3 regions of the Methylobacterium brachiatum genome follow, and region 1 is predicted to be linked to each of the others. Evidence: predicted binding sites of a transcription regulator. Region 1 holds the regulator's gene; each other region holds the start of a gene.

Region 1 (10,020 bases):
GCGGGTGACCGCGGCCGGACGGTCGGCGCCGAGCACCGCGGCGGCATCCGCAAGCATCTCGGGCAGACGGTGGGGCGACTCGAACAGGACGAGCGTGCCCGGGACCTGGGTGAGGGCTTCGAGGCGGTTGCGCCGGGCGCCGGCCTTCTGCGGCAGGAAACCCTCGAAGAAGAACCGGTCGGTGGGCAGGCCCGCCGCCACCAGCGCGGTCATGACGGCGGACGGCCCGGGCACGGGGGTGATCGCGATCCCGGCCTCGATCGCGGCCTGGACCAGCTTGTAGCCAGGATCTGAGACGAGGGGGGTGCCGGCATCCGAGACCAGGGCGAGGGCCTCGCCGGCCCGGAGCCGCGCCACCATCCGGTCGCGCACGGTGTCGTTCGAGTGCTCGTGATAGGCGAGCAGCGGCGTCGTGATGCCGTAATGGGCCAGCAGCGTCCGGGTGACGCGCGTATCCTCGGCCAGCACCGCGTCGGCCGCCGCCAGGGTGGCGAGCGCCCGGATGGTTATGTCGCGCAGGTTGCCGATCGGCGTCGCCACGATGTGCAGCCCGGGCGATAGAGGCTCGGTCTCGCTGGCCAGCCCGAAGGCCGTGAAGGTGGTGTTCCGCGGCCGGTCCGCACCGGGCTTCTGCGCAGGGGGCGTGGCGGTGGGTTGGGTTGAGATCGCGGGCCCCGGGGCATCGAATCGACGTGTCATCGCGGGCGATCTTGCCACACTCCACGCCCCGCGTCGCGGCGGCGCGTCGAGACCGGGGGCAAACCGGCAGCGCCGCGTTTACATTTGAAAACGGCCCGGTCAGGTTGGCCGGACATGCCCGAAGGAGCCCGCGCCATGGTGCGTCCGAAGTGTGGGCGGACCCGTCTCGCGCGTGTCGCCGCCCTGACCGTCGCCCTCAGCGCCCTCGCGCTCGGCGGCTGCGTCGGCGGATTCGGGGACGGGCATGCGGCCCGCCGCGGCGCTCCGGCCCGGGCGGCGCTGTCGCCGCCGGCCGAGGTGCCGCTCGGCAACGCGCCCGCCCCGTCGGCCGGCGCTCCGCTGACCCCGGCCGCTGCCGGGAGCAACCGCATCGGTACCGGCGCCGTGAAGGTCGCGCTGGTCCTGCCGCTCACCGGCACGGGTGTGGCGGTCGGCAGCGCGATGCGCAACGCGGCCCAACTCGCCTACGACGAGTCGCAGCAGCCCGACCTGACGATCCTGGTCGAGGACGATCACGGCAGCGCCGACGGTGCCCGGGACGCGACCCAGGAGGCCCTGAAGCAGGGTGCCGACATCGTGCTCGGCCCGGTCTTCGCCGCCAACGTCCAGGCGGCCGCCGTGCCCGCCAAGGCTGCGGGCAAGCCGGTGATCGGCTTCTCGACGGACGCCTCCGTGGCGGCCCGGGGCGTTTATCTCCTGAGCTTCCTGCCGCAGCCGGAGGTCGACCGGATCGTCGATGATTCCGTGGCCGCCGGCCGCCGCTCCTTCGCGGCGCTGATTCCCGAGACGGCCTACGGCAACGCGGTCGAGGCGGAATTCCGCGAGGCCGTCGCCCGCAAGGGTGCCCGGGTGGCGGCGGTCGAGCGCTATCCGTCCGGTGCGCCGGGGCTGGCGGTCGAAAGGCTGGCCCGGGTGATCACCGGGGCCGGCGCCACCGCCGACACGTTGTTCATCCCGGAGACGGCCGAGGCCATGCCCGCGGTCGCCGCGTCCCTCACCAAGGCCGGCTACAATCCCGCCCGGGTCCGGCCGATCGGCACGGCCCTCTGGAACGAGCCGGCCCTGTTCGCGCTGCCGGCGCTGCAGGGCGGACGGTTCGCCTCGCCCGACCGGACCGGCTTCTCGAATTTCAGCGGCCGCTATCAGGCAAAGTTCGGCGCGGTGCCGCCGCGGGTCGCCTCGCTGGCCTACGACGCCGTGATGCTGTCGGCGGCGCTGACGCGGCAATACGGCTCGCAGCGCTTTGCGGAGACGACGCTGACCAACCCGTCGGGCTTCGCCGGGACCGACGGCACCTTCCGGTTCCGGCCGGACGGGCTGAGCGACCGGTCGCTGGCGGTCTACGAGATCCGCAACAACGCCGCCACCCTGGTCAGCCCGGCCCCGCGCGTCCTGGCCAAACCCGGCACCTGATCAGGCCGCGAGTTCGGCCACCAGGGCGTTGAGCACCGGCGCGCCGCGCGGCGTCGCCGCGATCCGCCCGCCGGGCAGGCGGTGCAGCAGGCCGTCGCCCACCAGCATGCCGATGCGGTTGCCGTTCAGCGGCCGGCCCTTCAGGGCGGCGTAGCGCTCGGGGTCGATCCCTTCGGCGAGCCGCAGGCCCATCACGAGGAACTCGTCGGCCTGGTCCGCGGCCTGCAGCGTCTCGGTCTCGACGATGCCGTGTCCGTCGCGCTCGACCCGGGCAAGCCATTCCTCCGGGCCGCGCTCGGTGACGGTGCCGATCCGGCCCGCCGGGGTGACCAGCCGCCCATGCGCGCCCGGGCCGATGCCGGCATATTCGCCGTAGCGCCAGTAGAGCAGGTTGTGTCGGGATTCGGCGCCCGGCCGGGCGTGGTTGGAGATCTCGTAGGCGGGCAGGCCCGCCTGGCCGCAGACCTCCTGGGTCACGTCGTAGAGGACGCGCCCGGTCTCGTCGTCCGGCGTCACCAGCTTTCCGGCGGCGGCCAGCCCGTGGAACGGCGTCCCGGGCTCGATGGTGAGCTGGTAGAGCGACAGGTGCTCGGCGGCGCGGGTGAGCGCTTCGCTCAGCTCGGCCCGCCACAAAGCGGGGGTCTGGTCGGGCCGGGCATAGATCAGGTCGAACGAGGTCCGGTCGAACACCGCCTGCGCGACGCCGATCGCCGCGAACGCCTCCGCGGCATTATGCAGCCGCCCGAGCTTCTTCAGCGAGACATCGTCCAGCGCCTGCACGCCGAGCGACACCCGGTTCACCCCGGCGGCGCGGTAACCGCGGAACCGGTCGGCCTCCACGCTCGACGGGTTGGCCTCCAGGGTGATCTCGGCATCGGGCGCCACCGCCCAATGCCCCGCCACCGCGTCGAGCAGGCCCGCCACCGTGGCGGGCGCCATCAGCGAGGGCGTGCCGCCCCCGAGAAAGATGCTGGTGACCGTGCGGCCGGGGGTGTGGGCGGCGTTGTGGGCGATCTCGGCCCGGAACGCGTCGAGGAAGCGCGGCTGGTCCACGCCGGCGTGCCGGACGTGGCTGTTGAAGTCGCAATACGGGCACTTCGCGGCGCAGAAGGGCCAGTGCAGGTAGATCCCGAAGCCCGCGTCGCGGGTCGGATGGTCCGGGCCGGTCGAAGTCATGATTGCCGGGATGTGAGCGTCCCGGCCCGGTTTGGCAATCAGGAAGCCGGCGCCAGGCAGGCGCGACTCAGCAGCACGAAGGCCCGGGCCCGGTGGGACAGCCCCTCACCCTTCTGCCAATCGCCCCCGTGCTTTCCCTCGGCGGTCATCTCGCCGAAGGTCTGGGCATGGCCGTCCGGCTGGAAGATCGGATCGTAGCCGAAGCCGGCATCGCCGCGCGGCGGAACGAGCGTCCCGAACACGCGCCCCTCGAACAGCTCGGTGTGGCCATCCGGCCAGGCGAGCACGAGGGCGGAGACGAAATGCGCCTTCCGGTTCGTCGCCCCGCGCTGCTCCAGCTCCGAGAAGACCCGCGCCATCGCGGCGGAAAAGTCCTTGGTCGGGCCCGCCCAGCGGGCGGAGAAGATTCCGGGAGCCCCATCGAGGGCGTCGACGCACAGGCCGGAATCGTCCGCGAAGGCCGGCAGCCCGGTGGCCTGGGCGGCCGCGTGGGCCTTGATCGCGGCGTTCTCGGAGAACATCGTCCCGGTCTCATCTGGCTCGGGCAGCCCGAGCTTGCCGGCCGAGACCGCCTCGATCCCGAACGGCGTTAGCAATGCGCGCATCTCTGCGAGCTTGCCCGCATTGTGGGTGGCGATGACCACCTTGCCGGTGAGACGGCGGCTCACGCGATCGCCTCCTTCTGGAGCGCCACCAGCCGGTCGGTGCCGGCGCGGGCGAGGTTCAGCAATTCGAGGAGCTGATCCACGGAGAACGGCTCCATCTCGGCGGTGCCCTGGACCTCGACGATGCCGCCCGTGCCGGTCAGCACGAAGTTGGCATCGGTGTCGGCCGCCGAATCCTCGGCATAATCGAGGTCGAGCACCGGCGTGCCCTTGTACAAACCGCACGAGACCGCAGCAACGTGATCGCGCAGCGGGTCCACCGAGATGATCGAGCGGGTGCGCATCCAGGCGAAACAATCGTAGAGTGCGACCCAGGCGCCGGTGATCGCAGCGGTGCGGGTGCCGCCATCGGCCTGGATCACGTCGCAATCGACCGTCACCTGACGCTCGCCCATGGCAGGGAGATTCGTCACCGCCCGGAGGGAGCGGCCGATCAGGCGCTGGATTTCCTGGGTGCGGCCCGACGGCTTGCCCGAATTGATCTCCCGGCGCGTCCGGTCATGCGTGGCGCGCGGCAGCATGGCATACTCGGCCGTGATCCAGCCCTTGCCGGAGCCGCGCAGCCACGGCGGCCCGCGCTCCTCCAGGGAGGCGGTGCAGAGCACGCGGGTGTTGCCGAAGCTGACGAGGCACGAGCCCTCGGCATAGCGCGAGACCGCGCGCTCGAGGGTCACGGGCCGCAGCTCGTCGGCGGCGCGCTTCGAAGGCCGCATCGCGGGCCCTTTCTGGTGAGAGAGTAAGGGCCGGGCTCTTAGGCCGCCGGGCCGGCGCGGGCAAGCATCGCCGGATGGATTGATCCCGCGACACCGGGCGGACATGATCGGACGACAGGATGACCGCGTGACCGACCTGAACCCCAACATTCCACAAGGCCCATCGATGCAGGCGCTCGACGCCCTCAACGAGCGCGCCCGCGAGATCTTCCGGCAGATCGTCGAGAGCTATCTCACGACCGGAGAGCCGGTGGGCTCGCGCAATCTGGCGCGCATTCTCCCGATGGCCCTGTCGCCGGCCTCGATTCGCAACGTCATGGCGGATCTGGAGCATTCCGGCCTGATCTTCGCGCCCCACACCTCCGCCGGCCGCCTGCCGACCGAGCTGGGCCTGCGCTTCTTCGTCGACGCGATGCTGGAAGTCGGCGATGTCGGGCAGGAGGAGCAGGCCCGGATCGAGGCGCAGATGCGCGCCGCCGCCTCCGGCCACACCTTCGATTCAGCTCTGGCCGAGGCCTCGACCATGCTGTCGGGCATCTCGCGCGGCGCCGGCGTCGTGCTGACCACCAAGGCCAATGTCCATCTGAAGCATATCGAGTTCGTCCGCCTCGACCCCGCCCGCGCCCTGGTGGTGCTGGTCTCGGATGACGGCTCCGTGGAGAACCGGCTGGTCGACTTGCCCCCCGGCCTGCCGGCCGGCGCGCTCCAGGAGGCGACGAACTTCCTCAACGCCCGGCTGCAGGGCCGCACCCTCGGGACCCTGCGGGCCGAGATCGAGGCCGGCCGCAAGGCGATGAAGCGGGAGCTCGACGCGCTGACCGAGCGCCTGGTCGATGCCGGCCTTGCCACGCCCGTGGGTCCGAGCGAGGCGCGACAGCTCATCGTGCGCGGCCAGGCGAACCTGCTCGACGACCTGCGCGCCGTCGAGGATCTCGAGCGGATCCGCCTGCTGTTCAACGATCTGGAGACCCAGAAGGACGTCATCGACCTCCTGGCCCGCGCCGAGGGCGGCGAAGGCGTGCGGATCTTCATCGGCTCCGAGAACAAGCTGTTCTCGCTCTCGGGCTCCTCCTTGATCGCCGCGCCGTTCCGGGACGGGTCCCAGAAGATCGTCGGCGTCGTCGGGGTGATCGGCCCGACGCGGCTGAACTACGCCCGCATCGTGCCGATGGTCGATTACACCGCCCGAGTGGTCTCGAAGCTGCTCGACGGAGCGCGCTGACGGCTCACGAACGGGCCTGGCTCAGGCGGCCCGTACGGTGTGCAGGAAGTCCGCGACCTCCTGAGAGAGCTGCGCCGATTGCCGCGACAGCGCGGTGGCGGCGTCCAGCACCTGATGCGCCGCCGCGCCGGTCTGCTCGGCCGCCTGGGCCACGCCGGTGATGTTCGTCGTCACCTCGTCCGTCCCGCTGGCCGCCTGGCTGACGTTGCGCACGATCTCCTGGGTCGCCGCGCCCTGCTCCTCAACCGCCGCCGCCACCGCGCCGGTCACGTCGTTGATGTCGCGGATGCGCGTCACGATCCCGCCGATCGCCTGGGCGGCGTGATCGGTCGAGCCCTGGATCCGGGTGATGTAGCCGGTGATCTCTTCGGTGACGCGCCCCGTCTGGGCCGCGAGCTCCTTCACCTCGGAGGCCACGACCGCGAACCCCCTCCCCGCTTCCCCGGCCCGGGCCGCCTCGATCGTCGCGTTCAGCGCCAGCAGGTTGGTCTGGGCCGCGATGCTGGAGATCAGACCGACCGCATCGCCAATCTTCGACACCGCCTCGGCCAGCTCCTGCACCAGATGCCCGGTCTGGTCCGCCTCGCCGACGGCGGCCTGCGCCAGGTTCGCCGAGCCTTCGACCTGGCCGGCGATCTCCCGCACGCTGGAGCCGAGCTGCTCGGCGGCCGCGGCGACGGTGCGGACATTGGTGGCGGCCTCTTCGGCGGCGGCTGCCACGCTGGTCGATTGCGCCGCCGCCTGGGTGGCGCTCGCCGTCAGGGTCTGGGCCGTCGCCTCGAGCTCGGTGGCCGAGGACGAGACCATGCCGACGATCGCCCCGACGGCCCGCTCGAACCCATCGGCCAGCGCGATCATCGCGTGCTTGCGCTCCGCCGCGGCGGTCTCGTCGGCGAGGCGCCGCGCCTCGGCCTCGTCGCGGGCCTTCTGCGCCACGAGAGCCTTGATGCCTTCGACCGCCCGGCCGACCATGCCGATCTCGTCGCTGCGGCGCGCCTCGGCGATCTCGGCATCGATGGCGCCCCGGCTCATGCGCTGCAGCGCGCCGACCAAGCGGTTCAGCGGACGCGCGACGGTCGAGGCCATCAACCGGCTGACAACGATGGCCAGCAGCAGGAGCGCACTCAGTGTCGCCGCCGCCATCATCTGAGCGAGATGCTGGACAGGCTGAAAGGCTGTGGCGCGGTCGACAGAAAGGGCGACATACCAATCGAGCCCAGCCGGAAGATTCGGAATACGGGCGAAGACCGTCAGCGTCGGCCGGCCGCCCTCGAGGGTCTCGACCACCTGGTCGCCGATTTTCGGCAGTGCTCCAGACAAAAGGTCAGACAGTGGCTTGCCGATCAATTCGGCGCGCGGATGGATCAGCACTGTGCCCTTACCGGACACCAGATAGGCGTAGCCTTTCCCGCCCGCTGCGACGGCACTGATCATCTGCGCGAGTCCTGCCGCTTCGAAATCGCCACCGACCACACCTATAAGCGTCCCCGCCTCGTCATGAACGGGTGCCGCGGTCGTGATGACAAAACCGCCACGGCTGGCCGAAGTGTAGGGTTCAGTGACGATCGGACCGTTCGCAGCTGACACATCCCGGAACCAGGGGCGCTTACGCGGATCGTAGCCCGGCGGCACCGCACTTTTCGGCATCTTGATGTAGGCGCCGTCCGTGCGTCCGATGTAGCTAACGTAGAATGTTTCACGGACGATCGGCGCGCCAAGCACCGCATCGACGGCCGGTTCGGCGCCCTGAGCTGGGACCTGTTGGGCCATCATCTGGGTGAGGTCGAGCTTGCCACGCAGCCAGTTGGCGACACTCCGCGCTGTCGTAGCGCTCAGATTCGACATGCTCGTATCGATGTTAGCACGCAGAACAGCCGATTGCGCGATATAAATGTACGTCGAACTTGCGGTGAAAGTGATACAGACGATCATTAGGATGAGCAGCGTGGCCCGGCCAGATATACCCAATCGCAAACGGGAGCCTCCCGTCGGTCCCGCTGCCACTGAGATCTGCTCCGACATGGTACAACCCCCAAAATTTCGCAATCAAGCAACGCCAATATTAAGATTCATATTCATGCGCAGTAAACATTACTGCCATTGAATGCGAGAGCGGATGCCCAATAAACTGAATCCCAAATCTCGTAATATTCAGAAATGGGAGATCAACGCGTCGCGAATCTGCCCATCAGCAAGCGATATATCATCCGGTCGTTACGGACTGCTTGAAAAATCGATGACCTTCCGGTATGATGAACGGCAGTCCAATGGCGTACGACAGAATGGCCTTGAGTGGATTGAGCAGGCATCCCATTCACGACCGTATAGATGTCAGAATTAACGGATCAGCTTAATACAAAATCGCAATCGGATAGAAAAATCTGGCGTCCCGTACAATATTCCAGGCACAAGCAACCTTATATTTTAGCTACTGCGATTTTCGCAGAGGTTCTAGAGCCTTTCACAAAGCGCCTTACCACCGCGAGATCTCTACTCTGCACGACCGCGCAGAGGGCGTTTTGTGAGAGGCTCTAAGGCCTCGGCTAGGATCTTCAGCCCTACCGCACGCGGCTTGCTCACGAGCCCTTGCCGCACGCGCTGGTCACCGCCGCGATCGTGCGGGCCGGGCAACAACCGTGCAACAGTTGCCGCCGTTTCTCAGAAGGATACGGCCCGCATAGGCCCCGGCAGACGCAGTCTCCGCCTACCGGGCCATGAGCTGTGTCAGAGCGAACGCGAGCTGAAGCCAGTTGCTGACGCGCTGCGCAGCAGAGCCATTGAGCCGCGACCTCTCGGCCTCGATCGTTTTTAAAATATTGGATGGGACTAAAATCGTTCTAACGACTGTAGCTGCGCGCAGGAAAAATTCTCCTACGCGCAGCGCTGTAACGACAGTGAAGCTTACGCCGGAATCACGTCGACGATCTCGTAGGTGTCGGGATCGACGATCACGATGTCGTCGCGCACCAGGATGAAGTCGTAGCCCTCGTATTCCGGCACGATCTCGACGATCGCCGGCGGCAGCCGGTGCAGGCTGACGGAGCGCGGGATCGCGGTTCCGACCGCCAGCCTGAACGCCACGTCCCGCAGCGGCGAGACGCCGAGGCGGGTGATCGAGCTGCGGAACTCGGTGCGCTGGCGGGTGTCGAGGCGCGTGACGGCGCCGCGGGCAGAGCCGCCGCCGCGGCCACCCCGGACTCCGTCGCGTCCACCGCGGTCGCCACGCTCGCCTGCCGCACCGCGATCGCCGCGCTGACCCGGGCCGGTCTCGTCGCGCCCGTTGCGATCGCCGCGCTGGCCCGGGCCGGTCTCGTCACGCCCGCCACGCTGCTCGGCCGGGCCGCCGTCACGGCCGCCCCGCTCGGCGGCACCGGGATTGCCGCCAAGACCGTTCCGATCGCCGGCGCCCGGACCGGCACGGCCGGGTCCTTCGGCACCGCGGCCAGCCGGGCCGCCGGGCTCGGCGCCGCGCCCACCGCCATCCGCGCCGCCGCGCATCCCGCCGCCCTCGGCACCACCGGCGCCGCCGCGCATGCCACCGCCGCCGGCCCCGCCCGGCCCCGCGCCGCCGCCCGCCGCCGGGCCGGCACCGCCGCCTGCACCGCCGCCGCCGGCCGCCGGACCGCCGCCTCCGCCCGGGCCGCCCTGCGCAAAGGCCGTCGCCGCGCCGGCAATGAGGATGGCGGCTGCCACCGTGTCCCTGAAGATCCGTGTCATGGCGTTTCGTCCCGTTGCCGTTGGCGTGCCCGCAGCACGCGTGCCGGGCCGCAACGGGGTCCCGGGGGAATCCGTTCCGTGCCGACGCCCGATAGACACCGAGGGGAAATGACACGGACGCGCGCTGTCCCGGTCAAAGTCCGATCACGGCCTTGCGATCACGGGCACCGCCTGTAACGTCGCGCCCATCGAAGAATAGGCCGGCTGTTACCGGCCGATGAGTCACGCGACGGAGACGCCATGTCCGCCCTGAGGGACGATACGATCGGTATCGCGCCGAGCGCTGCCGACGATGCGGCCGACCGCAAGCGTCGGATCTGGGCGATCGTCGGCTCGTCCTCAGGCAATCTCGTCGAGTGGTACGACTTCTACTGCTACGCGTTCTTCGCGCTCTACTTCGCGCCCGCCTTTTTCC
Region 2 (10,020 bases), on a different contig from region 1:
GTCTCGGTGACCCATGTGGCGAACGCGCTGGGCACCGTGAACCCGGTGCGGGAGATCATCGCCCTGGCCCATGCCTACGGGGTGCCGGTGCTGGTCGATGCGGCGCAATCCTCGCCGCACATGCCGCTGGACGTGCAGGCCCTCGACGCCGACTTCCTGGTCTTCTCCGGCCACAAGGTGTTCGGGCCGACCGGGGTTGGGGCGCTCTACGGCAAGACGCACCTGCTCGCGGCGATGCCGCCCTGGCAGGGCGGCGGCCACATGATCGAGGACGTCACCTTCACCCGGACCGTCTACAAGGGCGCCCCGGAGAAGTTCGAGGCGGGCACGCCGGACATCGCGGGCGCGGTCGGCCTCGGCGCGGCGCTCGACTATCTGGAGCGCATCGGCCTGCCGGCGATCGCCGCCTACGAGCATGACCTGCTGGACTACGCGCAGGCCGGCCTCGCCGAGGTGAAGGGCCTGCGCCTGATCGGCACGGCCCGCGAGAAGGCGAGCGTGATGTCCTTCGTGATCGAGGGGCAGGAGAACGAGGCGGTGGCCCACCATCTCGACGCGCACGGCATCGCGGTGCGCTCGGGCCATCACTGCGCCCTGCCGGCCCTGCGCCGGTTCGGAATTGGCCAGTCGGTGCGGGCCTCGCTGGCCTTCTACAACACCAAATCCGACGTGGACGTGTTCCTCAAGGCGCTGCACAGCCTGCCGCGGCACTGAGCCGGACCGCGACGGGACGGACCGAAACAAAAACCGGCCGGACCCCGGAAGGTCCGGCCGGTCTTCCCGTTCTGGACGGTGGCGTCTCCCGCGCGTGGAATGCCCCGCAGACGATGGTGAGCCTGTGCGTCGGCCGGCCCTCGCCAGGGTGGCCGTCGGACCCGCGTCTTTCGTGGATGGCCCGGCTCTGCTTTCCGTCGGGAGATGCCCGGGGGCCTGCGCATGCGTGAAACGCGAAAGCATTCGCGATCCCCCAGCTGACGAGCAGGGTCTTCTCGTATTCCGCGGGTTGCGGCGGGACTTATTCTTTCGTCCTCCAAATTTTCGAAAGACGCTTTCGTTGACGCTCCGCGTCTCGGGGCGGACCATCGCGGCCTCCTTCGCGAACCTTGCGGCAGCCCCGACACTCTGCCGTGGCCATCGCCGCGCCGGCCCCGACACGGAGATTTTCATGAGCCTGCTGCCCCCGGAGGCCGTCGAGTTCATCGGCTTCGTCGCTCCCCGCCACAGCTCCGAGATCCACCCGGCGCAAGGTCCGGCGATCGACCGGGACTACCTGAAGCTCCTGGCCCAGGCGCATGAATGGGGCGGGTTCGACCGGGTGCTGGTGGCGTTCCATTCGACTTCGCCGGACGCCCTGCTGCTCGCCGCACAGGTCGCGACCGTCACCGAGCGGCTCGGGCTGATGATCGCCCACCGCACCGGCTTCACGGCGCCCACCGTGGCGGCCAGGCAATTCGCGACCCTCGACCAGCTCACCGGCGGCCGGGTCGCGATCCACGTGATCAGCGGCGGCGACGACCGGGAGCTCGCCCAGGACGGCGACCACCTCACCAAGGACGAGCGCTACGCCCGCACCGGTGAGTTCCTCGACATTGCCCGCCAGAGCTGGACCGCCGCGGCGCCATTCGACTACGCGGGCGCGTTCTACCGGGTGGAGCGGGGCTTCTCCGAGGTGAAGCCGGTCGATGCCATCCCGGTCTATTTCGGGGGCGCATCGCCGGCGGCCCTGGCGGTGGCCGGCCGCCACGCCGACACCTACGCCTTGTGGGGCGAAACCCAGGCCCAGGTCCGGGAGCTGATCGGGCGGGTCCGGGACGCCGCCGCGCCGCACGGGCGCCAACCGCGCTTCAGCCTGTCGGTCCGGCCGATCCTGGCCGAGACCGAGGCGCGGGCCTGGGCTCGTGCGGAGGATATTCTGGCCCGGACCCGCGCCGCCCGGGCGGCACGGGACCTCGGCGCGGCCGCCGCGCCGCAGAACGAGGGCTCGCGCCGGCTGCTGGCGGCGGCGGCCGCGGGCGCGCGCCTCGACAAGCGGCTGTTCACCGCCATCGCGGCCGAGACCGGGGCGGCGGGCAATTCCACCGCCCTGGTCGGGACGCCCGAGCAGGTGGCCGAGGCGCTGCTCGACTATCACGACCTCGGGGTGCGCACCTTCCTGATCCGCGGCTTCGATCCGCTGGAGGACGCGATCCAGTACGGCCGGGAGCTGCTGCCGGCCTTCAAGGCCGCGCTCGCGGCCCGCGGCCGCGCCGCAGAGGCCGCCTGATGCGCGCCGCGATCCTGATCCTCGTCGCCCTCCTGGCCGCCTGGCCGGCCCGGGCGGGGGACGTGCTGCGGATGGGCGACCAGCGCGGCAATGCCCGCGCCCTGATGGAGGCGGCGGGCGTCCTCGACGGCCTGCCCTACCGGCTGGAATGGAGCGAGTTCCCGGCGGCCGCGCCGCTTCTCGAAGCGCTGAACGCCGGGGCGATCGATGCCGGCGGGGTCGGCGACGCGCCCTTCACCTTCGCGGCCGCCGCCGGGGCACCCGTGAAGGCGTTCATGGCGTTCCGCAACCGGCAGGACGGGCTGGCGATCCTGGTCGCGCCGGATTCGCCGATCCGGAGCGTGGCGGATCTCAAGGGCAAGCGCGTCGCCACCAACCGCGGCTCCATCGGCCACCAGGTGGTGCTGGCCGCCCTGGCGGAAGCGGGGCTGCCGTTCGACAGCGTCCTGTTCAGCTTCCTGCCCCCGGCGGATGCCAAGATCGCCCTCGCCTCCGGGTCCGTGGAGGCCTGGGCGACCTGGGAGCCCTACACGTCCACGGCGGAACTCGCCGGCCTGGCCCGGGTGGTCCGCGACGGCAACGGCATCACCCCCGGGCTCACCTTCACGGTCGCGCGCGACAGCGCCCTGACGGACAAGCGGCCCCTGCTCGCCGATTTCGCCGCGCGCCTCGCCCGGGCCCGGGCCTGGGCGCTCAAGGATCCGGCACCCTACGCGAAGGTCTGGTCGAAGCTGATCGGCCTGCCGGAGGCGGTGCCGCTGCGCTGGTTCAGCCGCGCCGGCTACCGGACCGTGCCGATCGACGCCGACGTGATCGCCGACGAGCAGCGCACCATCGACCTCTATGTCCGGGCCGGACTGATCCCGAAGGGCCGCGCCCCGCAGGCGGCGGCGATCTTCGACACGGGATTCTCCCGAGCCCTGTCCGAAGCCTCGGCGGCGGTGCAATGATGCGGCGCTCCCCCGTATGGAGGTCCTGACGATGCACGACACCGGCGACGGCCACACGCATGCCCATGACGACGCGCACGGCCACGATCACGACCATGCCGCAGGGGAGGGGGCGCCGCGCTGGAAGCATGACGGCGTGCGGGTGATCCCGGGCGACCAGCTCGACAGCAACACCGCGCAGACACCCGGCATGTTCCGGCAGGCGGCGGTCAACGCCGCCCGGGTCGGCGCCCAGAAGATCTGGGCCGGCACGGTGGCGATCCAGCCCGACGCCAAGACCGGCGTGCACCATCACGGCGCCCTGGAGAGCGTGATCTACGTGGTCTCCGGCCGCGCCCGGATGCGCTGGGGCGAGCGGCTCGAATACGTGGCCGAGGCCGGGCCGGGGGACTTCATCTTCGTGCCGCCCTACGTGCCCCACCAGGAGATCAACGCCTCCACGGACGAGCCCCTGCACTGCGTGCTGGTGCGCTCGGACAACGAGGCCGTGGTGGTCAACATTCCGGATGTCGAGCCGGTGGAGCGGCCCGAGGCCGTCCACTGGGTCGACCCGATCCACAAGCAGCCGTGAGGACCCGCGGAGCGCCGCCATGAGTCGAGACCGCCAGCTGCATCTCGGCGCGTTCATGCGCCCGGTCGGGATCCACACGGCCTGGTGGCGCTATCCCGGCGGTTACCCGGACGCGAATTTCAACTTCGAGCACCTGACGCATTTCGCCCGGCGGCTGGAGGCGGCGAAGTTCGACGCCTTCTTCATGGCCGACCATCTGGCGGTGATGAACATGCCGATGGCGGCGCTACGCCGCTCGGCCACCGTGACTTCGTTCGACCCGCTGACGCTGCTGCCGGCCCTCGCCGCGCTCACGTCGCGCATCGGCCTGATCGCCACGGCCTCGACCACCTACAACGAGCCCTACCATGTGGCCCGGAAGTTCGCCTCCCTGGACCACATCTCGAAGGGCCGGGCCGGCTGGAACCTCGTCACCTCGGGCAACCCGGACGAGGCGCTGAATTTCGGCCGCGACGCGCATCTCGACCACGCGGTGCGCTACGCCCGGGCGCGCGAGTTCTACGACGTGGTTACCGGCCTGTGGGATTCCTGGGCCGACGACGCCTTCCTGATGGATCCGGAGAGCGGCCTGTTCTTCGATTCCAGCAAGATGCACGTCCTCGACCACCGGGGCGAATTCCTGACGGTGAAGGGGCCGCTCAATATCGCCCGGCCGGTTCAGGGCTGGCCGGTGATCGTCCAGGCCGGCGCCTCCGAGGCCGGAAAGCAGATCGCGGCCGAGACCGCCGAGATGGTGTTCGGCGCCAGCTCCACCCTGGAGGCCGCGCAGGCCTACTATGCCGACGTGAAGGGCCGGATGCCGGCGCTGGGGCGCGATCCCGACCACCTGAAGATCCTGCCCGGCGCCCTGGTGATCCTCGGCGAGACCGAGGCCGAGGCGCAGGCCAAGCGGGCGCGCCTCGACGATCTGGTCCATCCCGACAGCGGCCTCGCCAACCTGTCGGTGCGGCTCGGGGTCGACGCCTCCGGCTTCGATCTCGACGCGCCCCTGCCCGAGATCCCCGAGACCAACGCCAGCAAGACCAGCCAGGCGCAGATCCTGGACTATGCCCGCCGGACCGGCGCCACCGTGCGCGACCTCGCCCGCAAGGTCGGCGCCTATGCCGGGCTCCATTTCGTGGGGACGCCCGCACAGGTGGCGGACCGGATGGAGGAATGGCTGGAGGGCCGCGGCTGCGACGGCTTCAACGTGATGTTCCCGTTCGTGCCCCAGGGGCTCGACGACGTGGTCGACACGCTGGTGCCGGAGCTGCAGCGGCGCGGCCTGTTCCGGCGCGACTATGCCGGCACGACCCTGCGCGACCATCTCGGCCTGCCGCGCCCGCCGAACCGGTTCTTCGCGTCGGAGGCGCCGGAGCACGCGTGATGGAGAGCCGCGTCGGCGGCGCTCCGCGCTGTGCTTACCGCTTCACCTTGGCCTTGCGGGCGGCGAAGCGGGCGTCGCGGGTCGCCTTCTGCTCGGCGGCCAGGGCGGCCTGGCGCTCGACCTTCTCGGCGGCCTGACGGACGAGTTCGGCGGCCGCGCGCTCCTGCTCCGCGAGCGCTTCCGCGGCGCGGACCGCCTCCGCGGCGGCGCGGGCGGCTTCCCGCTCGCTCACCCGCACCTCGCGGGCCTCGGCGACGGCCTGACGCTCGGCCTGGCGGGCGAGGACGGCCGGATCGTCCGCCGCGGGGCGCGCACGGAACTGAGCCAGCCGCTCTTCCTTGGCCTTGGCACCGGCCTCGAGACGATCAGACAGCTGCGTTTCTTTGAATTGACCCACGGAGACTCCTCGCGCGCCGCAGCGCCCGTATCAGAAACAGAAGAAGCCGCTCCACACTGGGAACGGCTTCGAAACGCGTCCTCGGTTGAGGCGCGAGGTTCAGGCGGCCTGGAGGCTGCCGGCGGATTGCTTGCCGCTGCGACGGTCGGTTTCCAGCTCGTAGGAGAGCTTCTGACCCTCGATCAGGTTGCGCATGCCGGCGCGCTCGACGGCCGAGATGTGCACGAACACGTCCTTGCCGCCATCGTCAGGCTGGATGAAACCGAAGCCCTTGGTCTCGTTGAACCACTTAACGGTGCCGATGCTCATAACTATTCCAACTGCTTCAGAGCATGGTGCGGAGACCGGAGACCGGTCTGGCGTGATCACCAGGCTGTAACAAAGATCCAGGGCCTGCCGCCGTTGCGCTGCGCGAGCCGCGAACTCTGGACGATCGAAGGGGGCGAGCGCGTGCCTGAGCGTGCGCCCGTCCGTGGTCGTCGAAACTGGGAGAGATGCAGAGCGCTCGCCCTGTTGTGGCGAGACGGCCGAATATCTGGCCAAAGATCGATTTATGATCTGTAGCGCATCGACGGGATAATCACAATCGTCAAATGTGTTGCGCGAAAATTCGGTGCGGCGCGCCGGTAAAGCGCGATTTTTCGCGCGGTTATTCTGGTGTATCAATACGGATCTTGAGGCCGCCCGTTGCGCGGCCGTACCCGGACGGATGCCGGTTCCGAGTTCCGGACCGGGATCGAAGCGCGCGACCGCGTTCGAATATCAATCTGTCCGAACGCGACGAGCCGCTCGAAAATCACCCTCCGCGGCGCATCGACCGTGAGACGCGTTAGCACTCTTGTCTATTGAGTGCTAAGACAGGGTCGATCCGGCGCAGACGATTCGGTCTGCCGCCGCCTTTCCCGCACGGGCTCGGTCATGTCGACGCGAGGCCCCAGGCGGGACGACCAGGATGCCGCACATGAAGTTTCGCCCCCTGCACGACCGCGTGGTGCTACGCCGCATCGAGGGCGAGGAGAAGACCAAGGGCGGGATCATCATCCCCGATACCGTCAAAGAGAAGCCCCAGGAGGGCGAGGTCGTCGCCGTCGGGCCCGGCGCCCGGGACGAGGCCGGCAAGATCAATCCGCTGGAGGTGAAGCCCGGCGATCGCGTGCTGTTCGGCAAGTGGTCCGGCACCGAGGTCAAGATCGACGGCCAGGATCTCCTGATCATGAAGGAATCCGACATTATGGGCGTCGTCGCCTAAGGGCGTCCGCCCCCTCCGACGCTGCTCAAGCCCTTCGAGGCGCCCGCCCCGGCGCGCCTCGGGGCCGCACGACAACAGAAGAGATTGTCCATGTCAGCCAAAGACGTTCGTTTTTCCGTCGACGCCCGCGAGAAGATGCTGCGCGGCGTCGAGCTGCTCGCCAGCGCCGTGAAGGTCACGCTCGGTCCCAAGGGCCGCAACGTCGTGATCGAGAAGAGCTTCGGCGCCCCGCGCATCACCAAGGACGGTGTGACGGTCGCCAAGGAGATCGAGCTCGCCGACAAGTTCGAGAACATGGGCGCCCAGATGGTGCGCGAAGTGGCCTCGAAGTCGAGCGACATCGCGGGTGACGGCACCACCACGGCCACCGTTCTGGCCGCCTCGATCGTCCGCGAGGGCGTGAAATACGTCGCCGCCGGCATGAACCCGATGGACCTGAAGCGCGGCATCGACCTCGCGGTCGCCACGGTCGTGCAGGACATCGTGGCGCGGGCCCGCAAGGTCGCCTCGTCCGAGGAGATCGCCCAGGTCGGCACGATCTCCGCCAATGGCGACAAGGAGATCGGCGAGATGATCGCCCACGCCATGCAGAAGGTCGGCAACGAGGGTGTCATCACCGTCGAGGAGGCCAAGACCGCCGAGACCGAGCTCGACGTCGTCGAGGGCATGCAGTTCGACCGCGGCTACCTCTCCCCGTACTTCATCACCAATGCGGAGAAGATGATCGCCGAGCTCGAGGATCCCTACATCCTCATCCACGAGAAGAAGCTGTCCTCGCTCCAGGCGATGCTGCCGGTGCTCGAGGCCGTGGTTCAGACCGGCAAGCCGCTGCTGATCATCGCCGAGGACATCGAGGGCGAGGCGCTCGCCACCCTCGTCGTCAACAAGCTGCGCGGCGGCCTGAAGGTCGCGGCCGTGAAGGCGCCGGGCTTCGGCGACCGCCGCAAGGCCATGCTCGAGGACATCGCGATCCTGACCAAGGGCCAGATGATCGCCGAGGATCTGGGCATCAAGCTCGAGAACGTGACGCTCCCGATGCTCGGCCGCGCCAAGCGCGTCCGCATCGACAAAGAGAACACCACGATCATCGACGGGTCCGGCGAGAAGTCCGACATCGAGAGCCGGATTTCGCAGATCAAGGCGCAGGTCGAGGAGACCACCTCGGATTACGACCGCGAGAAGCTCCAGGAGCGCCTGGCCAAGCTCGCGGGCGGCGTCGCGGTGATCCGCGTCGGCGGCTCGACCGAGGTCGAGGTCAAGGAGAAGAAGGACCGGGTCGACGACGCGCTCCATGCCACCCGCGCGGCGGTCGAGGAAGGCATCGTCCCCGGCGGCGGCACCGCGCTGCTGCGCGCCAAGAAGGCCGCTCAGGGGCTCACCAACGACAACCCCGACGTCCAGGCCGGCATCAAGATCGTGCTGAAGGCGCTCGAGGCCCCGATCCGTCAGATCGCGTCCAACTCGGGCGTCGAGGGCTCGATCGTGGTCGGCAACATCCTGGCCAATGCCTCCGAGACCTACGGCTTCAACGCCCAGACCGAGGAGTATGTCGACATGCTCCAGGCCGGCATCGTCGATCCGGCCAAGGTCGTCCGGGCGGCGCTCCAGGGCGCGGCGTCCATCGCCGGCCTGCTGGTCACCACCGAGGCGATGATCTCCGAGCTGCCGCGCAAGGAAGCCCCGGCCATGCCGGGCGGCGGCGGCATGGGTGGCATGGGCGGCATGGACTTCTAAGGCCGGCCCAGCCGCAGACAGGACGGTCCGACGCGGCGCCGAAGCCGCGCCGGGCCGTCACCGCGTTTCGACCGGGGCTCGCGCCGAGCCCGCGACGTCCTCGCGATCGCACCAACCGGGGCGATGCGGGTTGACCTCGCGAACGGGTCGGGAGGTTTCCATGGGCGCGCATCTCCATCCGGATCCGAACGGGCCCGCGACCCGCGTGACCGGCGCCGCCCTGCTGGCTCTGGTGACGCTCCTCGCAGGTCCCACCCCGGCCCGGGCCTGGGGCGTCCCCGGATGCACCAACCTGCCCGAATACAACCGCGCCCTCGGCGCGCTTCAGGGCATGACCAGCGCCTGCGACATGAGCGTCGAGCGCGCCCGCCAGGTCATCGCCGAGCATGACGGCGTCCCGGCGGTCGCACCACCGGCTGCGCCGCCGCCCCGGATCAAGGCGAGGCGTCACCCGGGACGCGCCCACCACAGGGGCCCCCGCCACCGCCACGCGGCCGGGCGCTAGAACCGGCTTCCAGGCCGAGGCCGGCGGCTTTAATCTCGGCGCCGTGTCGATGGAGGATGCTCCGTGCGGCTCGATCTCGGTCACAAAGGCGATTGGATCGTCGATCCCCGCGAGCTGGCACTGCGCCTGGGCGTCAGCGTCGCCGCGCTCAAGCGCCACGAGCGGCTCGGCCAGGTCGAGGCCCGCATCAAACCCGGGTCCGGAGCGGATGCCGACGAGACCCGCGTCACCGTCCGCCTGAACGACAAGGGCTGGCGGGGCACCTTCGACCGCAGCGGTGCGCTCATCGCCGAAGAGCGATGGTGAGGCCGGATCCGCGTGAAGAAAACCGCGGTCTTCGGGCCAGGCGTGGTACAGAACCTAAGTGCTTCCGCCGCTTCTACCGTCGAGGACCGAGATGAACACCGTCAGATGGCTTATGGCCAAGGTTATCGGCTTCCTGTTCTCGCAGACGATCGACCACAAGAACCGCAAAGCCGCCGCCGATCGGGAGGGCGGCACCTTCGAGACCGGTTCTGCCTATCAATCGGCGGGCTTCGAGGGCGATTATCATGCGGCGACCAACCTGCTGAAGCAGCGGATGGACAAGAGCTTTCCCGACAATTTCCACGCCCGGTTGGGCTCGCAGACCAACAGCATGTACGATTACGGCGAGGACCGCGCCGGCGCGGTCGACACGGCCTCGACCGCGATCGCGATGGCGTTGCGCAACGGCGCGACCGTCAGCCAGGCCGCGGAGGCGGGCGCGGCGAGCGTCGGCATCTGAGGGACGGACGCGGCCTCACGCCTTCAGGACGCGGCGGTCACGGGAGGCAGGCATCTGCAGCCGCGCGGATCGGTGACTTTGGCGTCCTTGCTGAGTGCGGAGTCTGTCTGTCCGGGGACGGCGCACGCCTCAACCCGATCGTCCGCACGAGCAGACCTATTCCACCGCGTTGGCGGATCCACGTCATACAGGATGGGACGTGGCGCGGCCTGCATAAGC
Region 3 (10,020 bases), on a different contig from region 1:
CGCCATCCGTGTCGCTGCGCAGCACGTAGCGTGTCCCCGCGAGCATTCCCGATCCGGTGGCGCGGGCGGAGAGCATCAGCCAGGCGACGGCGTGCGGTTGCGGTGCCGGGGCCTGGTCGATCACCGACCCGACCACCCGGGACCCGTCCTGGATCTCCCAGGTCGGACCCTCGAAATGGCGCCCGACGACGCGCCCATCCGGCTGGGCAAGGTCCGCGTCGGGCTTGGCGGCGCTCCAGACCGGGGCCCCCTCCCCGGCGATGCAGGTATAGATCTGCGCTCCCCGCGCGGCGAAGCTGGCGATCGACACGCTTCCGGCCGGCGGCGCGAGGCGCGCCGGTTCGGCAAGGGCGAAGGCCGGCGCGCAGCACGCGAGGGTGATGAGGGCAGGCCGCAGGGTTCTGGTCAGGGCGTAGGCGATCGGTTCAGCTCCGTCCGGACGGGTCGAACCACGGAACGGGGGAAGCCGCTTGCGGGTTTCATGCCGCGGCCTGCCCCCGTCCGTTGGCTCAGGCGGATTTCATGAACCGGTCGATGCTCTCCGCGAGATCCGAGGAGTGGACGGCCAGGCTCTCGGCGACGCCCAGGACGGCCTCCGCCAGTTGACCGGTGGCATTGGCAGCCTGCGAGACCCCGCCGATATTGCCCGACATCTCGTGGGTCGAGACCGCCTGCTCCTCGACGGCGCTGGCCATCGCCAGGGTCAGCGTCGAGAGTTCGGCCACGGCGGCGGTGATCATCTCGATCGCCCCGACCGCCTCGCCGGTGGCGTTCTGGATCGCCGCCACCTGCTGGGTGATCTCCCCCGTGGCCTTGGCGGTCTGTTCGGCCAGAGCCTTGACCTCGCTGGCGACCACCGCGAAGCCCCGCCCGGCGGCACCGGCCCGGGCCGCCTCGATCGTGGCGTTCAGCGCCAGCAGGTTGGTCTGGCCGGCGATCGACTTGATCATGCTCACGACCGCGTCGACCTCGCGCGCGTTCTCGGCCAGCTGCCGCATCGTCGCGTCCGTGGTCTCGGCCTGGATGGCGATCTGCCGAGCGCGCTCCGAAACCCGCCCGACCTGGCCGGAGATCTCCTGGATCGCACCGTTCATCTGCTCGGAATTCGATGCGACCGACGAGGCCTTCTGACGGGCGGAATCCGCCGACTGCGTCAGCCCCTCGGCCGAGTGCTGCATGTCGCGGACCGCCGACCCGACGGCGTCGACGACGCGGCTCACGTCGGTGGCCATGTTCACCTGCGCGGACACGACCGCCCAGGTCAGCATCGGGCCGATATACCGGCCCTTCCGATCGTTGACGGCGGTGACCTGCAGGTCGAGCGTCTCCGGGCCGACCTTGATCTTGGTCCGGTGCGGCAGCCGGCTCGCATCCGCCAGCATGTTGCGCTGGTGGTGGGGGTTCTTGTGGAACACGTCGAACGAGTTGTTGACCATCTCGTCGACCTTGATCGGCAGGTATTGCTCCAAGGGGGCCAAGGTCTTGCGCGAGGTGGTGTTCAGGTAATTGATCTTGAAATCGTTGAGCGGATCGGCGGTCATGACCGCAACCGGCATGTTGTCGATCATCGACATCAGCCGGTCGATGTCATTCTTCTTGGCCGAGATGTCGGCGGCGAACTTGACCACCTTCACCGGCTGGCCGCGGGCATCGAGCACCGGATTGTAGGTCGCTTCCAGCCAAACCTCCGACCCATCCTTGTCGAGGCGCAGGAACTCGCCGGTGACGTATTGCCCGTCTTTCAGCTTCGCCCAGAAATCCGTGTATTCCGCGCTCTTGGCAAAGGCCGGGTCGACGAAGATGCGATGGTGCTTGTTGCGGACATCCGCGAGCGTGTACTTCATCAATTTGAGGAAGTTCTCGTTGGCGTCGAGAACCTGGCCGTCCATCGAGAACTCGATGATGGCCAGCGACCGATTCAAGGCGTCGAGCTTGGCCTGCGACTCGCTGTAAACCGATTTTTTGAACATATCACTGCTCGCGCTTCTCGAGCGGAAACCTAGCGCATAGTACGTTAATTTTGACCTAACTTCCCGAATTCAGAAACGGTGCCGGCTTAGATTACGGCGCGCAAGACAGAAATGCGAATTTTTGAACTCTTGTACTTCTAGTATTCCGAGACTTCCGGGGAACCTCCGGCAAACAATCTAAACTTAGGTGCGAATATCAGAACCAGCCGCGTATCCGGAAGTACACGATCGGCGCCAGGGCGCTGAACAGGATCAGGCCGAGCGCGTAAGGGTAGCCGTAGGCCCAGTCCAGTTCGGGCATGTGTTTGAAGTTCATGCCGTACATCGAGGCGATCAGGGTCGGCGGTACGCCCACCACCGAAACGACGGTGAGGACGCGAAAAACGTTGTTCTGCTCGATGTTGATGAGCCCGAGCGTCGCGTCGAGGAGGAACTGAACGTTCTCGGCGAGCCGCGTCTCGAACTCGTCGAGGGATTCGATATCCCGCCGAATCGTTTCGAAGCGCCCATCCTCGGGCAGCCCGAGCCCGTCGCAGGCGGCCGACACGAACGGCACGATCCGCTCGAGGCCGAGCAAGCTGGCGCGGATCTTCCCCAGCACCTTGCCGCGGTTGCTGATCCCGCGCAGGATCCGCCGCAGCGCCAGGTCGCGCCGGCGCGGCGGCGGGCTCTCCATCCGGCGGCGATTCGCGCCGCGCAGGTCGAAGTCGAAGATCCGCGTCGAGAGCTGGTCGAGCTCCGAGGCCATGTCCTCGAGGGCATCCGCCAGGCTGTCGACCAGCTCCTCCAGGATGACCAGGAAGATCTCGCTCGGGGATACGCTGCCGTCGCCGTCGGCGATCCGTTTCTGGGCCGAGTCGACCGCGCGCAGCTCGTGGAACCGGATGGTGACGAGGTGGTCCTTCGACAGGAGGAAACCGAGCGGCTTCAGCTGCGACTCGCTGCGCTCGAAGGTGATCATCGGCGTCGACAGCGACAGGCCGCCCTTCACCCGCCGCAGCCGGCTGGAGGATTCAACCTCCGACAGCGCCGCCCGGGACGGCACGCGCAGACCGGTCGCCGCCTCGACGGCGGCGGCTTCCTCGGAACTCGGATCGTTCAGGTCGAGCCAGACGGCGTTGCCGGAAATCGGTCCGCCGAGGTCCAGCGCAACCGCGCCGTCGGGTCCGTGCAGGCTCAGCATGAGAGCGCGTTGTCCGTGGGAAATGAAGGCTGATGTCGCGTCATCGCGCCGTCGCGCGCGGGTGCGACAGCCTTGACTCGGAACCAGGCGAGGGCTATCTCGCCGCCGTCATTGGCACTCGCCAAGACAGAGTGCTAACAGTCGGGTTTGGAAGCGGTCCCGCAGGCCGCATCAACGCCAACTGCAGACCTGAAGCAAGAGGGCAGCTCATGAAGTTCCGTCCGCTGCACGACCGCGTGGTCGTCCGTCGCATCGAGAGCGAGGAGAAGACCAAGGGCGGCATCATCATTCCGGACACCGCCAAGGAGAAGCCGCAGGAAGGCGAGATCGTCGCCGTCGGCCCCGGCGCTCGCGACGAGCAGGGCCGCGTCAACGCGCTCGACGTCAAGGCCGGCGACCGCGTCCTGTTCGGCAAGTGGTCCGGCACCGAGGTCAAGATCGACGGTCAGGACCTCCTGATCATGAAGGAATCCGACATCATGGGCGTCGTCGCTCTCTGATCGGATCGCCTTTCCCCGCCCTTTGAGGCCGTCCGAGGCCTTGGGGTTCAACCCAACCACAAGAGGCAAACCATGGCAGCGAAAGACGTTCGTTTCTCCGCCGACGCGCGCGATAAGATGCTGCGCGGCGTCGACATCCTCGCCGACGCGGTGAAGGTGACGCTGGGTCCGAAGGGCCGCAACGTCGTGATCGAGAAGAGCTTCGGCGCCCCGCGCATCACCAAGGACGGCGTCACCGTCGCCAAGGAGATCGAGCTCGCCGACAAGTTCGAGAACATGGGCGCCCAGATGGTGCGCGAAGTGGCCTCGAAGACCAACGACATCGCGGGTGACGGCACCACCACCGCGACCGTGCTGGCCCAGGCCATCGTCCGCGAAGGCGCCAAGTACGTCGCCGCCGGCATCAACCCGATGGACCTGAAGCGCGGCATCGACCTCGCCACCGCCGCTGCGGTGAAGGACATCATCGCGCGCGCCAAGAAGGTCTCGACCTCCGACGAGGTCGCCCAGGTCGGCACGATCTCCGCCAATGGCGACAAGGAGATCGGCGAGATGATCGCCCACGCCATGCAGAAGGTGGGCAACGAGGGCGTCATCACCGTCGAGGAGGCCAAGACCGCCGAGACCGAGCTCGACGTCGTCGAGGGCATGCAGTTCGACCGCGGCTACCTCTCCCCGTACTTCATCACCAATGCGGAGAAGATGGTCGCCGAGCTCGAGGATCCCTACATCCTCATCCACGAGAAGAAGCTGTCCTCGCTTCAGGCGATGCTGCCGGTGCTCGAGGCCGTGGTCCAGACCGGCAAGCCGCTGCTGATCATCGCCGAGGACATCGAGGGCGAGGCGCTTGCCACCCTCGTGGTGAACAAGCTGCGCGGCGGCCTGAAGGTCGCGGCCGTGAAGGCGCCGGGCTTCGGCGATCGCCGCAAGGCGATGCTCGAGGACATCGCGATCCTGACCAAGGGCCAGATGATCGCCGAGGATCTGGGCATCAAGCTCGAGAACGTGACGCTCCCGATGCTCGGCCGCGCCAAGCGCGTCCGCATCGAGAAGGAGAACACCACGATCATCGACGGCGTCGGCGAGAAGTCGGACATCGAGGGTCGGATCGCGCAGATCAAGGCGCAGATCGAGGAGACCACCTCGGATTACGACCGTGAGAAGCTCCAGGAGCGCCTGGCCAAGCTCGCGGGCGGCGTCGCGGTGATCCGCGTCGGCGGCGCGACCGAGGTCGAGGTCAAGGAGAAGAAGGACCGGGTCGACGACGCCCTCAACGCCACCCGCGCGGCGGTCGAGGAAGGCATCGTCCCGGGCGGCGGCACCGCGCTGCTGCGCGCCAAGAAGGCGGTCGCCGCGTTGAAGTCCGACATCCCCGACGTCCAGGCCGGCATCAAGATCGTGCTGAAGGCGCTGGAAGCCCCGATCCGTCAGATCGCCCAGAACGCGGGCGTGGAAGGCTCGATCGTGGTCGGCAAGATCACCGACAACACCTCCTCGGAGACCTTCGGCTTCAACGCCCAGACCGAAGAGTATGTCGACATGATCCAGGCCGGCATCGTCGACCCGGCCAAGGTCGTGCGCACCGCTCTGCAGGACGCCGCTTCGGTCGCCGGCCTGCTGGTCACCACCGAGGCGATGGTCGCCGACGCGCCGAAGAAGGACAGCCCTGCTCCGGCCATGCCGGGCGGCGGCATGGGCGGCATGGACTTCTAAGTCCACGCCACCCGTCGAGACGAGGAAGGGGGTCGCCGCGAGGCGGCCCCTTTTCTTTTGGGCGGCCCGGTTCGCCCAGCACGCTCCGGCCTGCGTCCGGGCGGTTCGTGTGGCCGGTCACTCGCCGGCAGCGGACTAGCCGTCCCGGGCGAGATCGGCCTCGACGTGAGCAGCCAGGCTGAAGAAGCGCTGGCGGACCTCGGCCGCGAACGGGTTCGACCGCTCGATCGCCTCGAAGACCTCGGGCGCGTCATGCCGGACCATGTCCACCGCCTGCATGAGCAGTGAAAAGCTGCGCGTCGTCATGTGCGTCGGGAGCGGCTCCATGGCGACGAGCACCCGCGCGATTAGATGGGTCAGGCCTTGGACCGCTGCGGCCTCGCGGTCGTGAGCTTCCGGCGTCGTGACGATCACTTTCAACTTCAGCACTTTCCGAAGGAACGCAGCTGCACGCCGCCCGCGCCGTCCAGAGACCGGACACACGGCAATCCTCAGGCCGGCGATCCCGTCGGCGGCGCTCTGCGGGCCGAACAGGGGATGGGTGCCGAGGATCTCGACGCCCTGGGGCAGCCCCGCCCGCATGATCGCGACGGGCTCCATCTTCACCGAGCCGACATCGACCACCAGCGTTCCCGGCCGGAGATGCGGGGCTATCGTGGACACGACCGCAGCCAAGCTGGAAACCGGAACGGCGAGGATGACGACCGGGCAGCGAGCCACCGCCGCCAGGTCCGCCCGCACGGCACCGTAGGTCTGGATTTCGGGCTCGGCCGGGCGCGGTTCGTAGACGCGCAACGCCATATGGGGCGCGAGGTATCGGGCCGTCAGACGACCGAAGGCGCCGAAGCCGATAATTCCGATAACCGGGCGGAGCTGAGTGGCTTGGGAGACTGACACGGTGACCTCGGGCAGGCGCGAGGTCGGCGGATCAGGAACAGGAGCAACCGCCGACGACGCAGCGGTTGGGCATGATAAGCAGGCCGCCGCTAAGGGAGCGGCGCGTAATACGATCCGGTGGGGAACAAGCTTAGCATGGTGGGGAGCCTCTAGGCCGCGCCACCGAGCGCGTCAACCGGACCGCATCGACGGCCAGATCGGGCTGAACACGCGGCGTTCCGCTTCGAGCGTGCTTTGGAAACGAAAAACGGGACGGCTTGCGCCGTCCCGTCGGTGGTCGTTCCTATCGGCCTAAGAAGATCGAAGCCAGTCGCTGGAGCAGGCCCCGCGGTGCGGGCGGAGGCTCACTCTGCCCAGGACGGTCCCCGATCTAATTGGCGGCGAAGGGATGCTGGGCCGAGTTGCGCTGCTCGGTGACGGTCGAAGCCTTCGGCTCGCCGTTCACGGCGCGCTGGATCGAGAGCTTGGTCGCCTCGTAGTTGTACTTCTGGATCTTGGCGTCGTCGGCCGCTTCCCAGTGAATGAACACGCCGACCAGGATGAACAGGTCGTCGGCCTCATCGGCCGGGATGATGCCTTCGGCAACGGCGTCCTGGACGGCCTTGGCAACGCCGTGCTGGGCCGGGCCGAACATCTGGACGGCCTGACGGGCGTCGTTGATGGTGACCTTGTTGAACATCAGGGTGTTCGGCTTGCACGGCAGGTTCGGCGCGATGACCGCGAGCAGGCTGGTGAAGCCGTGCTTGTTGTTCACGAGGCCGTTGCAGAAAGCCGTCTCGGCGGGCGAGCCGCGCGGTCCGATGATCAGGTCGATGTGAGCGACCTCGTTGCCGTCGCCGACGAGGGCTTCGCCAACCTGAACCTTGGTGATCTTCGCCATTCGGTGTCTCTCCCTGGATTCCGAAATAGGGCCGCGGCGCCGGGCGATGCCAGCGGCCGGGAAGCCATCCTTGTTATCGGCGCCCGATCCTCCGGCCGAGCCGGTTGGGCCGAGCCGGTTGGGCCGGACAGCGCGCCGGACCCTACAGTGCGGCCCTGCGGCTCACAACCCGCGCAAGGCCCTGGACCTGAGGAATTTCTTTGACGGCGGGCCGCGAAAGGCCGGAACTTTTCCGTGGTTCACGCGAGGGCGGCGCCGGCCGCCGTCAGGGCATCCCAGAAGACGGTCGCCACCGTGAAATCCGCGCTGGTCCCGGGATTCAAGGCGCGTGCCTTCAAGGAGGCGTCGAGGGCGAGCAACGTGTCCACCGGCCGGTCCGCGAGGTTAAGGTTAGCCAGCATCGTATCGACTTCCCGGCGCACGGCCTCGGCGACCGATGGGCCGGCCTTGCGGGCGATGTGGCTGTCCGGGACCGAGCGGAGATAGGCCAGGTGGATCGCCGTGGTGCACCATGTCGGATCGAGACCGGCGGCGCGGGCCTCGGCGAGGGCCGGCAATCCGATCGCGGCGATATCCGAGAAGCCGGTGTCGTAGGCGCGGGCGATGCGGTCGCGACCGGCCGCCTCCGTCATGGCCGCGCGCAGGGAGGGCGGGGCGTCAGACGTGACGTCGTGCCGCTCGGCCCGGCCGAGGCCGCCCGGATTGGCGAGCCGGATCGCCGCGAACACCGCTTCGGAATCCGCAGCCTCCAGAGCGTCGAGCACCGCGGCGACTGATCGCCCCTGCTCGGCTGCGGCGGCCAGCGGGGCGCAGAGCAGAAGGATGCCGAGATTGGTGTTCTGGCCGACGGCCGCCAGGGTCGCCGCGACGCCGGCGCGGACCCGTTCGCCGATCCCCGCCCCGGCCCGGGCCAGTTCCGGGGCCGAGACATCGGCGCTGGTCACGAAATCCGCCACCACCATGCGATGGCCGGCCGCGTAGGCGTGGACATTGCCGGGCTTCAGCGCTTCGAGTTCCGCCAGGCAGGCGGCGCGGTAGAGCGTCCCGATCAGCCCCGGGTCGAGGGCGCTCATGCCACCACGAGCCGCGGAACGCTGGCGCCCCGGACGGCGGCGAGAAAACCCCGAACCACGGTGGCGGCGATGTCGGTCTCGCACACGGTCTGGAGGCCCGACCAGGCCGGCATGGAATTGACTTCCAGGATCGAGAAGCCACCCTCCCCGTCCTCGACCAGATCGACTCCGGAATAATCGACCCCGACCGCCGCGGCCGCGGCCTCCGCCATCTCGGCGGCAGCCGGCGGCATCGCCCAGGGCAGCGGACGGCCGCCACGATGGACGTTGGTGATCCAGCCGTCGCCCTCGCGGATCATGCCGGCGATCGCCCGGCCGTCGCAGACGAAGACGCGGTAGTCGCGCCACAGGCCGTCGCGTCGGGGCACATAGCGCTGGAGGTAATAGACCCTCGCAACGGCCTCTTCATCCGGCAGGTCCTCGGGCCGCTCGATCAGGGCCAGCCCCTCTCCCTGCGAGCCGAAGAGCGGCTTGAGCACCAGCGGCGCGCCGGGGCGGCTCTCCTGCTCGACGATCCCGGCGGCGGCCTCGCGCTTCGAGACCACCCAGGTCTCCGGCGTCGGCAGGCCGGCGCGGGCGATCAGCAGGGAGGTGGCTGCCTTATCGACCGAGCGCTCGATGGCGGTGGGCGCATTCCAGACGGTGACGCCCGCCGAGACCAGGGCGTGCAGCACGCCGAGCCGCATGGTGGTCGCCTCGAACGTGCCGCCCGCGATGGTCCGTAGCAGCACGCCGCCGGGCAGTGAGCCGGCAAAACCCGGGACCCGCAGGGGCTCGCCGCCCCCGGTGGCCACGATCACGTCGGCCAGCGAGAACAGCACCGGCTCGACGCCCTGCGCCCGCAGGGCCGCCAGGAGCCGGGCCTTGTGCCAATTGCCGTTATCGGCCGCCAGGGCGATGCGCATGGATGGAAGACTCTCGACGGCCCTTCCCCGCTGGGGAACGGCCCTTCCCCGCTGGGGAAATGCTACGGTCATTATTATTTTGCGGTGTCGTCGCCAGGGCCGCCCGCGAAACGCTCCCTGTCCGAAGCGGCTAGCCGATTCACGGATTGCTTGGCATGGCGCGGGTCCCCTCTCCCGTTCGGGAGAGGGAGTTTCCGCCTCATGCGACCGACGACTGATCGTGTCCCGGCCGCTGACTTTGACGAGATGAACCGCGGCCGGACGGCCCTGTCTCGCCTACGCGAACGACGCCTCCACCAGCGTCGGCTCCAGGCGGCCGCCGCGGTAGGTGGCGCCGGTGCGCACCGACGTGACGATCGCCTCGGCCGGCGAGAACAGCGCGCCGTCGATCTTGTAGAAATCGCCGTTCACGCGCGAGAAGATCTCGGCGAAGGGCGCCCCGTGATCGCTCGAGGTGGTCGACGGGATCTGCTCGGCGAGCTGCTTGGCGTCGGCATCGTCGGCATCGACGAAGAGCTGGACCCGGCCGCCGTAGATGATCGCGTCGTTGGTCCGGCCCATCGCCTTGATGAAATCCGGATGCGGGGGCGAGAGCGGCGCCGATCCAATCCCGTCGACGATCGCGTGCAGGTCGAAGCCGACCGTGTGGGCCTTGTGCAGGGCGACTTCCAGCACGCGGGCGACCACCTGGGTCGAGCCGGCGAGGCTCTGCGTCGGTGCGAAGATGAAGGTTAGGTCCTCGGGACGCAGGCCGGTGGCTTCGGCGACCTTGGCGACGACGCTCTCCGGCGGTCCGCCGGCCGCTTCGAGAACCAGGGCGGTCTTGGTGGCCGAATCCCGGTAGCCCAGCTCCTCGTACAGATGCTCGACGGCCGCGACCGCGCGGCCCGGGCCGGAGC

The links. Region 1 encodes HrcA, which represses chaperone genes, less so after heat shock. Its sites were predicted from a motif close to GTTAGCACTCNCNNNNNGNGAGTGCTAAC; they were not measured.
Region 2: a site for HrcA is predicted at 6,376-6,404, ahead of groES (co-chaperone GroES). Genes of this name have one in related genera too.
Region 3: a site for HrcA is predicted at 3,264-3,292, ahead of groES (co-chaperone GroES). Genes of this name have one in related genera too.

Annotation. Positions count from the first base shown of each region.
Region 1 is NZ_FOQW01000019.1:77,443-87,462, reverse strand. Features, by position in the region: gene rsmI (16S rRNA (cytidine(1402)-2'-O)-methyltransferase) at 1-699, opposite strand, end outside; gene BMZ47_RS22595 (penicillin-binding protein activator) at 835-2,112, shown strand; gene hemW (radical SAM family heme chaperone HemW) at 2,113-3,288, opposite strand; gene rdgB (RdgB/HAM1 family non-canonical purine NTP pyrophosphatase) at 3,327-3,956, opposite strand; gene rph (ribonuclease PH) at 3,953-4,666, opposite strand; gene hrcA (heat-inducible transcriptional repressor HrcA) at 4,833-5,888, shown strand; gene BMZ47_RS22570 (methyl-accepting chemotaxis protein) at 5,910-7,910, opposite strand; gene BMZ47_RS22565 (DUF1236 domain-containing protein) at 8,790-9,605, opposite strand; gene BMZ47_RS22560 (MFS family transporter) at 9,846-10,020, shown strand, end outside.
Region 2 is NZ_FOQW01000017.1:74,623-84,642, reverse strand. Features, by position in the region: gene BMZ47_RS21410 (family 2A encapsulin nanocompartment cargo protein cysteine desulfurase) at 1-714, shown strand, start outside; gene BMZ47_RS21405 (LLM class flavin-dependent oxidoreductase) at 1,166-2,263, shown strand; gene BMZ47_RS21400 (ABC transporter substrate-binding protein) at 2,263-3,213, shown strand; gene BMZ47_RS21395 (cupin domain-containing protein) at 3,245-3,784, shown strand; gene BMZ47_RS21390 (LLM class flavin-dependent oxidoreductase) at 3,804-5,150, shown strand; gene BMZ47_RS21385 (DUF6481 family protein) at 5,185-5,547, opposite strand; gene BMZ47_RS21380 (cold-shock protein) at 5,647-5,856, opposite strand; gene groES (co-chaperone GroES) at 6,509-6,796, shown strand; gene groL (chaperonin GroEL) at 6,887-8,530, shown strand; gene BMZ47_RS21365 (hypothetical protein) at 8,691-9,035, shown strand; gene BMZ47_RS21360 (DUF6522 family protein) at 9,099-9,341, shown strand; gene BMZ47_RS21355 (hypothetical protein) at 9,454-9,801, shown strand.
Region 3 is NZ_FOQW01000002.1:265,848-275,867, reverse strand. Features, by position in the region: gene BMZ47_RS01265 (DUF3455 domain-containing protein) at 1-310, opposite strand, end outside; gene BMZ47_RS01260 (methyl-accepting chemotaxis protein) at 510-1,970, opposite strand; gene BMZ47_RS01255 (CorA family divalent cation transporter) at 2,167-3,153, opposite strand; gene groES (co-chaperone GroES) at 3,363-3,653, shown strand; gene groL (chaperonin GroEL) at 3,726-5,366, shown strand; gene BMZ47_RS01240 (prephenate dehydrogenase) at 5,502-6,263, opposite strand; gene fae (5,6,7,8-tetrahydromethanopterin hydro-lyase) at 6,634-7,143, opposite strand; gene BMZ47_RS01230 (triphosphoribosyl-dephospho-CoA synthase) at 7,383-8,216, opposite strand; gene BMZ47_RS01225 (ATP-grasp domain-containing protein) at 8,213-9,121, opposite strand; gene mch (methenyltetrahydromethanopterin cyclohydrolase) at 9,398-10,020, opposite strand, start outside.